One region of the Kribbella flavida DSM 17836 genome, then DNA from elsewhere that is predicted to be linked to it. Evidence: predicted binding sites of a transcription regulator. Region 1 holds the regulator's gene; each other region holds the start of a gene.
What was found. The regulator HrcA, encoded in region 1, represses chaperone genes, less so after heat shock. The targets are predictions, from matches to a motif close to TTGGCACTCGNNNNNNNCGAGTGCCAA.

Region 1 (3,247 bases):
GCCGGCGGCGGCACCTCGGCCCGCCGGTCGACGGCCACCGTGACCCCGGACTTCGAGGCCGCGACCACGGCACCTTCGGCGAACGACCCGCGCCCGTCGGTCAGCCGCAGGCGCTCCCCCATCCCGATCCGGCGGACGACCGCCGCGTGCCGGCCCTCGGGTCCGTCCAGGGTCAGCTCGTCCCCGGCACCGGTCGCGGAACCGGCGCCGAGGTCGGCCAGGTGGAAGACGGGAAGTCCCATACCGGGTGACGGTTTCAGTGCGCGCCGAAGGCGTCGCGAAGCCGCCCGAAGACGCCCTTGTGCGCGGCCTGGACCTGGCCCTGCGGCCGCTCCTCACCGCGGACCTCGGCCAGCTGACGCAGCAGCGCCGCCTGCTCGTCGTCGAGCCGGGTCGGCGTCTCGACGATCACCTGCACGATCAGGTCACCCCGGCCGGCGTGCCGCAGCCGCGGCACACCCCGCGCGGTCAGCGTCATCGTCGTGCCGGACTGGGTGCCAGGCCGCACCTCCAGCGGTGTGGTCTCACCCTCCAGCGTCGGCAGGTTGATCGTCGTACCGAGCGCGGCCGCGGTCATCGGCAGCGTCACCGTGCAGTGCAGGTCGTCGCCGCTGCGGGTGAAGATCTCGTGCGGCTCGACCTCGATCTCGACGTACAGGTCGCCGGCCGGTCCGCCGCCGGGGCCGACCTCGCCCTGGCCGGACAGCTGCACCCGGGTGCCGCTGTCCACGCCGCCGGGGATCTTGACCGTGACGGTCCGTCGGGACCGGACCCGGCCGTCGCCGGAGCACTCGACGCACGGGTTCGGGATGGTGGTGCCGAAGCCGCGGCAGTTCGGGCACGGCCGCATCGTGCGGACCTCGCCGAGGAACGAGCGCTGCGTGTGCGTCACCTCGCCGCGACCGTGGCAGATCTCGCAGGTGACCGGCTCGGACCCGGCCGCCGCGCCGGAGCCGGAGCAGGTCGGGCAGAGCACCGCGGTGTCGACCTTGAGCTCGCGGGTGGTCCCGAAGGCCGCCTCGCTCAGGTCGATCCGCAGCGGGATCAGCGCGTCCTGGCCCCGCCGGGTCCGCGGCCGCGGCCCACGGGTCGCCCCGCCGGTCTGGCCGAAGAAGGCGTCCATGATGTCGGTGAAGGTGAACGCCTGGCCGAAGCCGGGGCCGCCGGCGCCGGCACTCGCGAACGGGTCGCCGCCGAGATCGTGCACCTGCTTCTTCTGCGGATCGCTGAGCACCTGGAACGCGCGGCCGATCTCCTGGAACTTCGCGTGCGCGTCCTCGGAGTCGTTCACGTCCGGGTGGTACTGGCGGGCCAGCTTGCGGTAGGCCTTCTTGATCTCGTCCTGGGAGGCGTCACGGCTGACGCCCAGGACGGCGTAGTAATCGGTGCTCATGCTCCAGACCAGAGGTAGGGGAAAGTCATCAGGAGTCGGCCAGGATCTGGCTGACGTACCGCGCGACGGCGCGGACCGCGCCCATCGTGCTCGGATAGTCCATGTGGGTCGGGCCGACGATGCCGAGCGTGGCCAGCGCCTCCGACTTGGAGCCGTACCCGGTCGCGACCACCGAGGTGGTGGCCAGTTCCTCGTACGGGTTCTCGTGCCCGATCCGGACCGTCAGGGTCTGCGGATGGGTCGCCTCGCCCAGCAGCTTGAGCAGGATCACGTGCTCCTCGAGCGCTTCCAGCACCGGCTTCACGTTGCGCTCGAAGTCGTCGCCGTACCGGGTGAGGTTGGCCGCGCCGCCGACCGCGATCCGCTGCTCGCCCTCGTCGGTGAAGGCCTCCAGCAGGGTCGTCACGATCGCCGTGACCAGCGCCCGGTCGGCCGGCTGGAAGGTGTCGGGCAGCCCGGCCAGCGCGCCGGCCGCCTCGGACAGCCGCTGACCGGTGAGCGCGGTGTTCAGCCGAGAGCGCAGGTCGGCGATCAGCTGCTCGTCGACGTCGTCCGGCGCCTCGACGATCCGCTGCTCTACCCGGCCGGTGCTCGTGATCAGCACCAGCAGCAGCCGCCGCGGCGTCATCGTGACCACCTCGACGTGCCGCACGCTGGAGCGGGTCAGTGTCGGGTACTGCACGATCGCGACCTGCCGGGTGATCTGGGCCAGCAGCCGCACCGTCCGGCGGACCACGTCGTCCAGGTCGACCGCGCCGCCGAGAAAGGACGAGATCGCCTTCTTCTCGGCCGGCGACAAGGTCTTGACCGTGCTCAGCTTGTCGACGAACAGCCGGTACCCGGCGTCGGTCGGGATCCGGCCGGCGCTGGTGTGCGGCTGGGTGATGTACCCCTCCTCCTCCAGCGCGGCCATGTCGTTACGCACCGTGGCCGGGGAGACACCGAGGTTGTGCCGGTCGACCAGCGTCTTCGAGCCGACCGGCTCGTGCGTCGCCACGTAGTCCTCGACGATGGCCCGGAGGACGTCCAGTTTGCGTTCGTCCAGCACGCGCACCACCCTCTCTCAGCATCGGCCCAGCATCTCTCGACTGGCACTCAGACAGCCCGAGTGCCAGTCTACCGAGCCGTAGCGACAGATGGCTCGTCAGGCTGTTTCGGGGGAGGCTCCCAACGGTACTGCGGCCGGCCGGTCGACCGTACTCGCGACGTCCACCGGCTGGTCCTGGGCGGCCGCTTCGAGCAGCGACTCCAGGACGTCGAGCACGTGGTACGCCAGCGCTCCGTCGGCCCGGTGCGGCTCACCGGTGCGGATGGCGCGGGCCATGTCGGCGACACCGACCCCGCGGCCTGCCCCGGCGTACCCGCCGGCCACCGGGAGCGGGGTCCAGTCCCGCTGGGTGGCGGTGGCGAGCTCGACGGTGCCGTCGAAGTGGTTGGGGTCGGGCACCGACAGGCTGCCTTCGGTGCCGTGGATCTCGATCCGGGGCAGCCGCGCGGCCCACACGTCGAACGACATCAGCACGGTCGTCAGCGCGCCCGAGGCGTGCTCGAGAATGCCGGTGACATGGGTCGGCACGTCCACCGCGAACGTCGTGCCGGCCCGGGGCCCGGTGTGCACCTTGCGCTGCTCCTGCGAGCGCCCGGCGCGCCCGGTGACCCGGCGAACCGGGCCGAGCAGCGTGACCAGACTGGTCACGTAGTACGGGCCCATGTCGAGCAGCGGTCCGCCGCCGGCCTGGTAGTAGAACTCCGGCGCCGGGTGCCACAGCTCGTGGCCGGGCGTGACGAACGCCGCAGTCGCCGCCGTGGGTACGCCGATGTCGCCGCGGTCGATCGCCGCCCGGGCGGTCTGCG
Region 2 (3,247 bases), 3.6 Mb from region 1:
CTGAGTGACCGCTGCGGTCACCACAGCCGCGTCGTACCGGCGGCGGAGCTTCTCGACCAGCTGCAGCTCGTTGCCCGGTGTGAACGCGGCGCAGGCTTCCGCCAACGCGTCAGCACCCGGCGGTGCGAGCAGCGCCGTGATCGAGTCGGGTGTCACGCGCCCATTCTGCGCTGGTGGTTCAGACCGGGCTGTAGCAGCCGCTGCTCCAGATCCGTTTGGCCGAGTGGTAGAGACGCCAGTTCATCGTCGAGCGGGTCTGCGGTCCGTAGATACCGTCAGCGGCGAGCTTGTGGCGCTTCTGCACCTGCATGACGATCGCGCGGGTGTTGCTGCCGTAGACGCCGTCGATGGTGAGCTTGCTGCCGTAGCAGTAGTTCAGGTTGCGCTGCAGGGTCCGGATGGCGGTATCGGGATCGCCGAACCGCTCACCGCCGCGGTGCGGGTTGTCGCCGTACCGCAGGTTGCACCGGGTGTTGCTGCTCTCCCAGACCGATGGCAGCGGCACGCCCCAGCCGTTCGAGGCCGCTACCAGTCGAGCACTGCGGCACTGCTCCAGCCCGGCCGCAGCAGCAGTCCGTACGCCGGCGTCTCCGGCGTCGCCGGCGGCGTCTCCGGCTGTGTTCGGCGCAGCTGCGGGTGCGCCGGCTGCTGGGGGCTGCTTCTCGGAGGCGGGGTCCGGGCGGTCACCTGCCGCGGCGAGGCCGGCGACGGCGATCGGGCTGATCACGAGCGCGGCGACCGCGACCAGGGCCCGGGTGGACGGCTTGGACGGTTTCGGGAACGCGAAGCGAAGTTTCATCTGGGCTCCTCGTGCTGTGATCCCGGCCGGGCGGGACCCTCACCGAGAACGGTCCCATGTCCGAACGGGAAGTCCCAGCCCTCGATCGCGGAATGTACCGGCTCGCTCACCCTCCCGGACGGCCGCCGGACGGCCCGGCCTTGTTCGCCGCGGGCGGACTTTCTGGCACTCGAGTTGACCGAGTGCTAATCGCGGCCTAGATTCGTTGTTGGCACTCTCCACCCGAGGGTGCCAGCGGCCCCGGCCCCTGACCCCCGCGACGGCACGGGCGGGACGGCCGCCTGACGCAGGGTGAACACAGACAAGAACTCGACCGTGGAGGTCAGCAAGTGTCGGTCACGATCAAGCCGCTCGAGGACCGTATCCTCGTTGCGCCGCTCGAAGCCGAGCAGACCACGAAGTCCGGCCTGGTGATCCCGGACACCGCCAAGGAGAAGCCGCAGGAGGGCGAGGTCCTCGCCGTCGGCCCCGGCCGCATCGACGACAACGGCAACCGCGTCCCGCTGGACGTCGCCGTCGGCGACAAGGTCATCTACTCCAAGTACGGCGGCACCGAGGTCAAGTACGACGGCCAGGACTACCTGATCCTGGGCGCGCGCGACATCCTCGCCATCGTCAGCAAGTGACGTACCGGCGCGACGCCTCGCGTCGCGCCACTGGCTCGCTGTTCCTGACTGACACCGCCCCGGTGCCGATCACCGGCGCCGGGGCGGAGTCAGTCAGGGGCCGCTGAGCCGCATCGGACAAGCATTCAGAGAGGGACTGGTTTTTCCATGCCGAAGATCCTCGAGTTCGACGAGAACGCGCGGCGCGCCCTGGAGCGTGGCGTCGACAAGCTCGCGAACACGGTGAAGGTGACGCTGGGGCCCAAGGGCCGCTACGTCGTGCTGGACAAGAAGTGGGGTGCACCGACCATCACCAACGACGGCGTCACCGTCGCCCGTGAGGTCGAGCTGGACGACCCGTTCGAGAACCTCGGCGCGCAGCTGGCCAAGGAGGTGGCGACCAAGACCAACGACGTCGCCGGTGACGGGACCACCACCGCCACGGTGCTCGCCCAGGCGCTGGTGCACGAGGGCCTGCGGGCCGTCGCCGCCGGGGTCAACCCGATGGGCCTGAAGAAGGGCATCGAGGCCGCCGTCGAGGCCGTCTCGGCCCGGCTGGTCGAGACCGCGCGGCCGGTCGACGACAAGGGCGACATGGCCCACGTCGCCACCATCTCCGCCCGCGACGCCGAGATCGGCGGCCTGATCGCCGACGCCTTCGACAAGGTCGGCAAGGACGGCGTGATCACCGTCGAGGAGTCGAACACCTTCGGCACCGAGCTCGAGTTCACCGAAGGCATGCAGTTCGACAAGGGCTTCATCTCGCCCTACTTCATCACCGACGCCGAGGCCGGCGAAGCGGTGCTGGACGACCCGTACATCCTGATCAACCAGGGCAAGATCTCCGCCGTCGCGGACCTGCTGCCGCTGCTGGAGAAGGTCGTCCAGTCCGGCAAGACCCTGCTGATCATCGCCGAGGACGTCGAGGCCGAGGCCCTGTCGACCCTGGTCGTGAACAAGATCCGCGGCAACTTCACCTCCGTCGCCGTCAAGGCGCCGGGCTTCGGTGACCGCCGCAAGGCGATGCTGGAGGACCTCGCCGCCCTCACCGGCGCGCAGGTGATCGCTCCCGAGGTCGGCCTCAAGCTGGACCAGGTCGGTCTCGAGGTGCTCGGCACCGCCCGCCGCATCGTGGTCAGCAAGGACAACACGACCGTCGTCGAGGGTGCCGGCAAGTCCGACGACATCGAGGCCCGGGTCAACCAGATCAAGGCCGAGATCGAGCGCACCGACTCCGACTGGGACCGCGAGAAGCTGCAGGAGCGGCTGGCCAAGCTGGCCGGTGGCGTCTGCGTGATCAAGGTCGGCGCGGCCACCGAGGTCGAGCTCAAGGAGAAGAAGCACCGCATCGAGGACGCCGTGTCGGCGACCCGCGCGGCGATCGAGGAGGGCATCGTCGCCGGTGGCGGCTCGGCTCTCGTGCACGCCGCCGCGGTGCTGGAGGACAACCTGGGCCTGGAGGGCGACGAGCTCGCCGGTGTCCGGATCGTCCGCAAGGCGATCGTCGAGCCGCTGCGCTGGATCGCCGAGAACGGCGGCTACGAGGGCTACGTCGTCACCGCCAAGGTGGCCGAGCTCGAGGTCGGCAGCGGCTTCAACGCCGCCACCGGTGAGTACGGCGACCTGCTCGGCCAGGGTGTCCTGGACCCGGTCAAGGTCACCCGTTCCGCGCTCGCCAACGCCGGCTCCATCGCGGCGCTGCTGCTCACCACGGAAACGCTGATCGTCGACAAGCCCGAGGAAGAAGAGCCCGCTGCCGCCGGTCACGGCCACGGCCACGGTCACTGATCCTCAGTACGACGTACCACCGCTGCCCGGCAGGTCCTCGGACCTGCCGGGCAGT
Region 3 (3,247 bases), 3.7 Mb from region 1:
CAGCGGTGTTCTGGTCGCGAACCTAGTGTTGCGGGTTGGCCAGCACGGCAGCAGTGTGGTGGTGCGGGGGCCGGCGCTGGGCGCCGGCCGGTGACCGCTACTCCTTCACTGCTGCCGTGGCGAGCGGGTCACGCGGCCGGCGGCTTCTCGTCGTAGATCCGGGCGGCGATGTCCGCCTCCGGGGTCGGCTGCGGCTGGGGCTGCTGCGGCTGCTGGGTGCTCTGCCAGACCGCCTTGCCGTCAGCCTCCGGCATCACGATCCAGGCGGCCACGTAGCCGAGCAGGGCGCCACCGCCGGTGATCAGGGTGAGCCCGACGATGCCCAGCCGGACCAGGGTGGCGTCGATGTTCAGGTACTCCGCGATGCCGCCGGAGACTCCGGACAGCATCCGCTGGTCGCGCGAGCGGCGGAGGGTCTTGCCGGACAGGTTCGAGAAGGGTGCGCTGTTGTTCGTCATGTCTCTACTGTGCTGCCCGGAGGCCGCCCGGCACATCGGGATCGGTACCGACTGACCCCTGACCCGACCCCTGGCCGTGGGGGATCGCCGCCCCTGACGACTTATGGACCGGAACTGTCGGTCCGGGGAGTTAGCTTCGCGGTATGGACGCGAGGGCGGTGCAGGACCTGGTGCTGCGGTTGCCAGGGGCGGAGGAGCACGAGGGCTGGGCCGGTCAGCCGGCGTACAAAGTCCGGAAGAAGGGCTTCGCCTACCTGTCGGAGGACGAGTCGACGCTCTTCCTCAAGGCGTTGCGCGAGGAGCAGCAGGCGATGATCGCCGAGAATCCAGAGGTGTACGCGTCCTGGTGGGAGTCCGGCCGGTTCGGCTGGCTGTCGATCGACCTGGCCGGTGCCGACGACGAGGAGGTCGCCGAGCTGATCACCGAGGCGTGGCGACTGAACGCCCCGAAGTACCTGATCGCCCAGCTGGAGCCGGAGTGAGCCCTACACCTCGCGGCGCACCAGGACCCAGCGCGCCTACGTCGTTCCAGCGGTTCGGAGTGGCCGCAGAGACGTCGAGCGTCACGCTCGCAGCGCAACGCCCGGCGGGCCTGGCCCGGCTTGCACTCGCTGGGGTCGAGTGCTAATACTTGGTTAGCACTCACTGGGCGAGAGTGATAACCAGCTTGCCCGTTGAGTACGTACGAAGACGGCCTCGATGAGGCGCCGGAGACGGGGCGGGACGTGACCGCCGCGACGCCGGTGCCGTCCGTCGCGGGCATCCGGCCGGCTGAACCACCAGAACTCGACGCGGGAGGACTCGCGGAGAATGCCCAAGCTGATTTCTTTCAACGAAGAGGCGCGCCGCGGCCTCGAGCGGGGAATGAACACCCTCGCCGACGCCGTCAAGGTGACGCTTGGCCCCAAGGGCCGCAACGTCGTCCTGGAGAAGAAGTGGGGCGCCCCCACGATCACCAACGACGGTGTCTCCATCGCCAAGGAGATCGAGCTCGAGGACCCGTACGAGAAGATCGGGGCCGAGCTCGTCAAGGAAGTTGCCAAGAAGACCGACGACGTCGCGGGTGACGGCACCACCACCGCCACCGTGCTGGCCCAGGCTCTCGTCCGCGAGGGTCTGCGCAACGTCGCCGCCGGCGCCAACCCGATGGGCCTGAAGAAGGGCATCGAGAAGGCGACCGAGGCCGTCAGCGAGCAGCTGCTGGCGCTGGCCAAGCCGGTCGAGACCCGGGAGCAGATCGCTGCGACCGCCTCGATCTCGGCCGCCGACACCCAGGTCGGCCAGATCATCGCCGAGGCGATGGACAAGGTCGGCAAGGAAGGTGTCATCACCGTCGAGGAGAGCAACACCTTCGGTCTGGAGCTCGAGCTCACCGAGGGCATGCGCTTCGACAAGGGCTACATCTCGCCGTACTTCGTGACCGACACCGAGCGGATGGAAGCGGTTCTCGACGACCCGTACATCCTCGTGGTGAACAGCAAGATCTCGAGCATCAAGGACCTGGTCCCGGTGCTGGAGAAGGTCATGCAGACCGGCAAGCCGCTGGCGATCATCGCCGAGGACCTCGAGGGCGAGGCGCTGGCGACCCTGGTCGTGAACAAGATCAAGGGCACCTTCAAGACCGTCGCCGTCAAGGCGCCGGGCTTCGGTGACCGCCGCAAGGCCATGCTGACCGACATCGCCATCCTCACCGGCGGCCAGGTCATCTCCGAAGAGGTCGGCCTCAAGCTCGACACCGTGGACCTGGAGCTGCTCGGCCAGGCCCGCAAGGTGGTCGTCACCAAGGACGAGACCACCATCGTCGAGGGCACCGGCGACGCCGACTCGATCCAGGGCCGGGTCAACCAGATCCGCGCCGAGATCGAGAAGTCGGACTCCGACTACGACCGCGAGAAGCTGCAGGAGCGGCTGGCCAAGCTGGCCGGCGGCGTCGCGGTGATCAAGGTCGGCGCGGCCACCGAGGTCGAGCTGAAGGAGCGCAAGCACCGCATCGAGGACGCCGTGCGCAACGCGAAGGCGGCCGTCGAGGAGGGCATCGTCGCCGGTGGTGGCGTCGCGCTGCTGCAGGCGTCGGTGAAGGCGTTCGAGAAGCTGGAGCTCGAGGGCGACGAGGCGACCGGTGCGCAGATCGTTCGGCACGCCGTCGAGGCGCCGCTGAAGCAGATCGCCGTCAACGCCGGCCTCGAGGGTGGCGTCGTGGTGGAGAAGGTCCGCAACCTCGAGCCGGGTCACGGTCTGAACGCCGCGACCGGCGAGTACGTCGACCTGATCGCCACCGGCATCATCGACCCCGCCAAGGTGACCCGCTCGGCGCTGCAGAACGCGGCCTCGATCGCGGCCCTGTTCCTCACCACCGAGGCGGTCATCGCCGACAAGCCGGAGAAGGCCTCGGCCGCTCCGGGTGGCGCCCCCGACATGGGCGGCATGGACTTCTGATCCACCGAAGTCGGTAGTACCACGCACGACAGCGAAGGCGGTCCCGGGTCCCAGCCCGGGGCCGCCTTCTGTCGTGCTCAGGTGCCGGTGCTCAGGTGCCGGTGCTCAGGTGCCGGTGAGATCAGCCGGTCAGATGCCGTCCGGAAACTCTTTGTCCGGGTGGAGGACCGAGGGGGCGGGCGGCCGGTGGGCGGCGCGCAGCAGCCGGAGCTGGCCGATCTCGGCGGCGTTCTTCATCAGCTCGGCGTTCACCCAGGCGTAGAGATCGGCGTGACTGCGGCCTGACTCCGGCGACCACGGGAACGCCGCGGGCAGCGTCAGTCGGGAGGAGTCCTCGAGCACGACCGACCACT
Region 4 (3,247 bases), 3.7 Mb from region 1:
AGTGGTCACGGATGTACCTGGCCGCCTCCGCTCCCCCGGCCGGGACCTGCCGCCTGGTCTGCCGGCACTCCGGCCGATCCGGCCCGGCGACGCAGACGCGGTCGGCGAACGTGGTCACCACCGTCTCCGGGAGGTGGACGGCCGCCACGCCGAAGACCACCAGGACGCCGAGGCCGAGTGCTACCGCCCGCTCGCCGGTGCGCCTCAGGACGAGCGTGACCAGGGCGGCGACCAGGAACACGGTGGCCCACGGCCAGAGCACCTGGACGCTGACGGCGAGAATGCCTTGGCTGAGGCGCGGCTTGGTCGGTGTCAGCGCGGAGAGCACCTTGGCCAGCACCATGCCGGCGGCCAGCGCCAGGAGCACGCGAGGAACGAGCTGGCGCAGGCGCAGGCCGCCGAGAAGGAGCGTGAGCCCCCACACCGAGGCCGCGATGGCGATCGGGAAGGCTGCGCGGACGAAGTACAGCTGGCTGTAGCCGGGATGGCGGAAGACCGCGCCTGCCACCACGCCAACGAGCACGAAGCTGACCAGGAAGACGGCGTCGGGTGACTTCCAGCGGCGCTCCCGGAGGAAGCCCAGCATGCCGAGGCCGCCGAGCGCCCAGGAGACCAGCAGCGTGGTGCCCGTCGTACCCAGGACCGCAATGGCCGCCGGTTCGCCGTGGTAGCGGGAACCGAAGCCGACCTGCCCGGCCAGCGCGTGGAAGCTCTGCCCGGGTCCCCAGGCAACTCCGGATGAGCCTGCGCTGAACAGCACGGCCTGGGCGAAGACGAACGTCGCCAGCACTGTGAGCCCCAGTGCTACCGAGGCGCGATCCACTCGACGGGTCACTGCGAAGCGAGCGACCACGGCCAGGCCGACCGCGGCGACCAGCAAGGGCACGAACGAGGCCTTGGCGCCGGCGAGTGCTGCCAAGCCGACGACCAGGAGCACCCAGTGACTCCTCCTGGTGTCGCCGCGGAGTACGCAGACGATCAGCCAGACGACCGGGAACGCCAGCACGACGGCGAACGCGTGCGTGAGGCTGTACATCAGCACGCCGCTCGAGTACGCCGCTTGGCTGATCAGGTCGCGGCCGTTCCAGCCGTAGACGTCGAAGCTGGACACGGTCAGCAGCAGCCAGGCGGCCAGCGGGCCCGCCCAGGACTTGCGCGCCAGCCGAGTCGCCAAGGCCGCCACCGCGAGCACTGGGACCAGAGCCGCTGTGACCGGGATCAGGCGGCGGAGAAGGAGGTCCAGCTCGATCCCGGTCAGCCAGTTCGCCGCCGCGAGCTCGGCGTGCAGGAACCAGTGGTAACTGAGCGACTCCCCGATGACGAAGGGGATCTGACCGGGCATGTGGTGCTTCAGCTCGGCGGCGAGCGCCAACTGGTACGGCAGGTCGCTGTACTGGAAGGCGGCGTCGGGGAAGGCGATGGGCTCGATCTGGAGCCCACTGCGCATGATCACCCAGAGGCCCAGCACCGCAGCGGCCGCGACACTCCAGGCCCACCACGCCGGCATCGGCGGCCGGCTACTCCGCCAGTGGGCGCGGAGGCTCCGCACCGCGACGAAGGCAACGACTGTCACCACCGGCACGGCTACCGGCAGCAGCGGGAGCCCAATGGCCCGGCCGGGGATGTAGGTGAGGATCGACAGCGCGAAGCCGAGACCCGTGCCGAAGGCCAGGTCCGCCGGGAAGCCGTCCTGGTTTCCACGGCCCCACCGCCACAGCAGGACGCCTGGCAGCATGATGCCAAGTCCCAGGTAGACGCTGTAGAGCAGTACGTCGCCCCATGGCGTCCCGAAGGCTCCGGTCAGGCCCGCAGCCCCGGCCCAGACCAGTGCTCCCGGCGCCATCCGGCTCGCCGACCGCGCACAACTTTTCAGTTCCCGCCCCAGTGGTCCCACAGACTGAAGATGCTTCCTGGGGCCTGCCGGTTCGCTCGGTCCGCAGATCCGAGTTGGAATACTTCGCCGCTCTGCCGCATTATTAGCAGTCGAGTAGCAAGAGTGCCAGCGGCCTGAAGGGGAATGACGTGCCGACGTACCAGTACCAGTGCACCGACTGCGGCGAAGCGCTCGAGGTCCGGCAGAGCTTCACCGACGACGCCCTGACCGTCTGCCCGAACTGCGACGGCACCCTGCGCAAGGTGTTCAACGCGGTGGGCGTCGTGTTCAAGGGCTCCGGGTTCTACCGCACCGACAGCCGCTCGTCGGGCAGCAGCACGGTCGGCGCGAAGTCCGACTCCTCGTCCACGTCCGCGTCGAGCTCGTCGTCCTCGGACTCGTCCAAGTCGTCGTCCGCGGCCTCTTCCTCGTCGTCCTCGTCCTCGTCGTCATCCTCGTCCTCGTCCGGCTCCTCGGGCTCGGGGTCCTCCTCCAGCGCTGCCTGATCCCCTTCCCGGGGGCGCTGTCCCCGGCCTGTGGACAACGGAAGCTGCTCGGCCGCGGAAACTCGTACTTTCCCTGGCATGACGAACTCCTTCCTGCACGACCTGGTCCGCGCCGCCCGTTGGCACCGCCGGCTCCTCGCCGGCCTCTTCGCGGCCGCCGCCGTCTACTTCGCGCTGGTCGCGGTCTCGCCGCCACCGGCCGCCTCCACACCGGTCCTGGCCGCCGCCCGGGACCTGCCCGGCGGCCTCACCCCCGCCGCGGGCGACATCCGGACGCTGCGGCTACCGACCTCGACCGTCCCTGCGGGCGTCCTGCCACCAGGCACAGACCTGTCCCACCGGGTCCTGGCCACCGCCGTCCGGTCCGGCGAGCCGTTGACCGACGCCCGGTTCCTGACACCGACGGCGGTCCCACCCGGCCTGCTCGCCTATCCCCTCCGCTTGGACGACGCCGACATCGCAGCCCTGCTCCGCCCCGGCGACCGCATCGACCTGTACGCCGCCTCGGCCACCGCCGACGCATCCGCGACGAGACTGGCCGAGGCGGTTCCGATCCTGGCCCTGCCCGCGCCGACCCGCAGTACCGGCGCTCTGGTCGTACTCGCCGCGTCGCCCGGTACCGCCGCCCGGCTGGCCCAGGCCTCGGCGAACACCCGACTGACCGTCGCGCTCACTCCCGACACGAGCTGACCCGGCCCTTTCACTGAGCGGACATCTGCGGCTACGATCCGCGATCGCCCGGCGCGCTCCCTCGCCTGCCCTCCGGCGGAGTCCTACCTTGTCCCGGTACACACCGCCGTGGGGCCGATGGGCCCTCTTCGTGGAGGCAGAAAGAGATGCTCAAGGGCTTCAAGGAATTCCTGATGCG

Region 2: the regulator HrcA is predicted to act here: its motif matches at 962-988, upstream of groES (co-chaperone GroES).
Region 3: the regulator HrcA is predicted to act here: its motif matches at 1,060-1,086, upstream of groL (chaperonin GroEL).
Region 4: the regulator HrcA is predicted to act here: its motif matches at 1,977-2,003, upstream of KFLA_RS39555 (FmdB family zinc ribbon protein).

What each region holds. Positions count from the first base shown of each region.
Region 1 covers NC_013729.1:2,524,383-2,527,629, reverse strand. Annotated here, with positions in the region: gene KFLA_RS11955 (16S rRNA (uracil(1498)-N(3))-methyltransferase) at 1-242, opposite strand, end outside; gene dnaJ (molecular chaperone DnaJ) at 257-1,393, opposite strand; gene hrcA (heat-inducible transcriptional repressor HrcA) at 1,422-2,441, opposite strand; gene KFLA_RS11940 (Gfo/Idh/MocA family protein) at 2,538-3,247, opposite strand, start outside.
Region 2 covers NC_013729.1:6,474,955-6,478,201, reverse strand. Annotated here, with positions in the region: gene KFLA_RS29935 (class I SAM-dependent methyltransferase) at 1-156, opposite strand, end outside; gene KFLA_RS29930 (peptidoglycan-binding domain-containing protein) at 179-799, opposite strand; gene groES (co-chaperone GroES) at 1,129-1,425, shown strand; gene groL (chaperonin GroEL) at 1,573-3,192, shown strand.
Region 3 covers NC_013729.1:6,430,718-6,433,964, reverse strand. Annotated here, with positions in the region: gene KFLA_RS29740 (PspC domain-containing protein) at 129-458, opposite strand; gene KFLA_RS29735 (MmcQ/YjbR family DNA-binding protein) at 602-940, shown strand; gene groL (chaperonin GroEL) at 1,269-2,894, shown strand; gene KFLA_RS29725 (DinB family protein) at 3,024-3,247, opposite strand, start outside.
Region 4 covers NC_013729.1:6,211,330-6,214,576, forward strand. Annotated here, with positions in the region: gene KFLA_RS28645 (hypothetical protein) at 1-1,843, opposite strand, end outside; gene KFLA_RS39555 (FmdB family zinc ribbon protein) at 2,023-2,379, shown strand; gene KFLA_RS28665 (CpaB family protein) at 2,458-3,069, shown strand; gene mscL (large conductance mechanosensitive channel protein MscL) at 3,216-3,247, shown strand, end outside.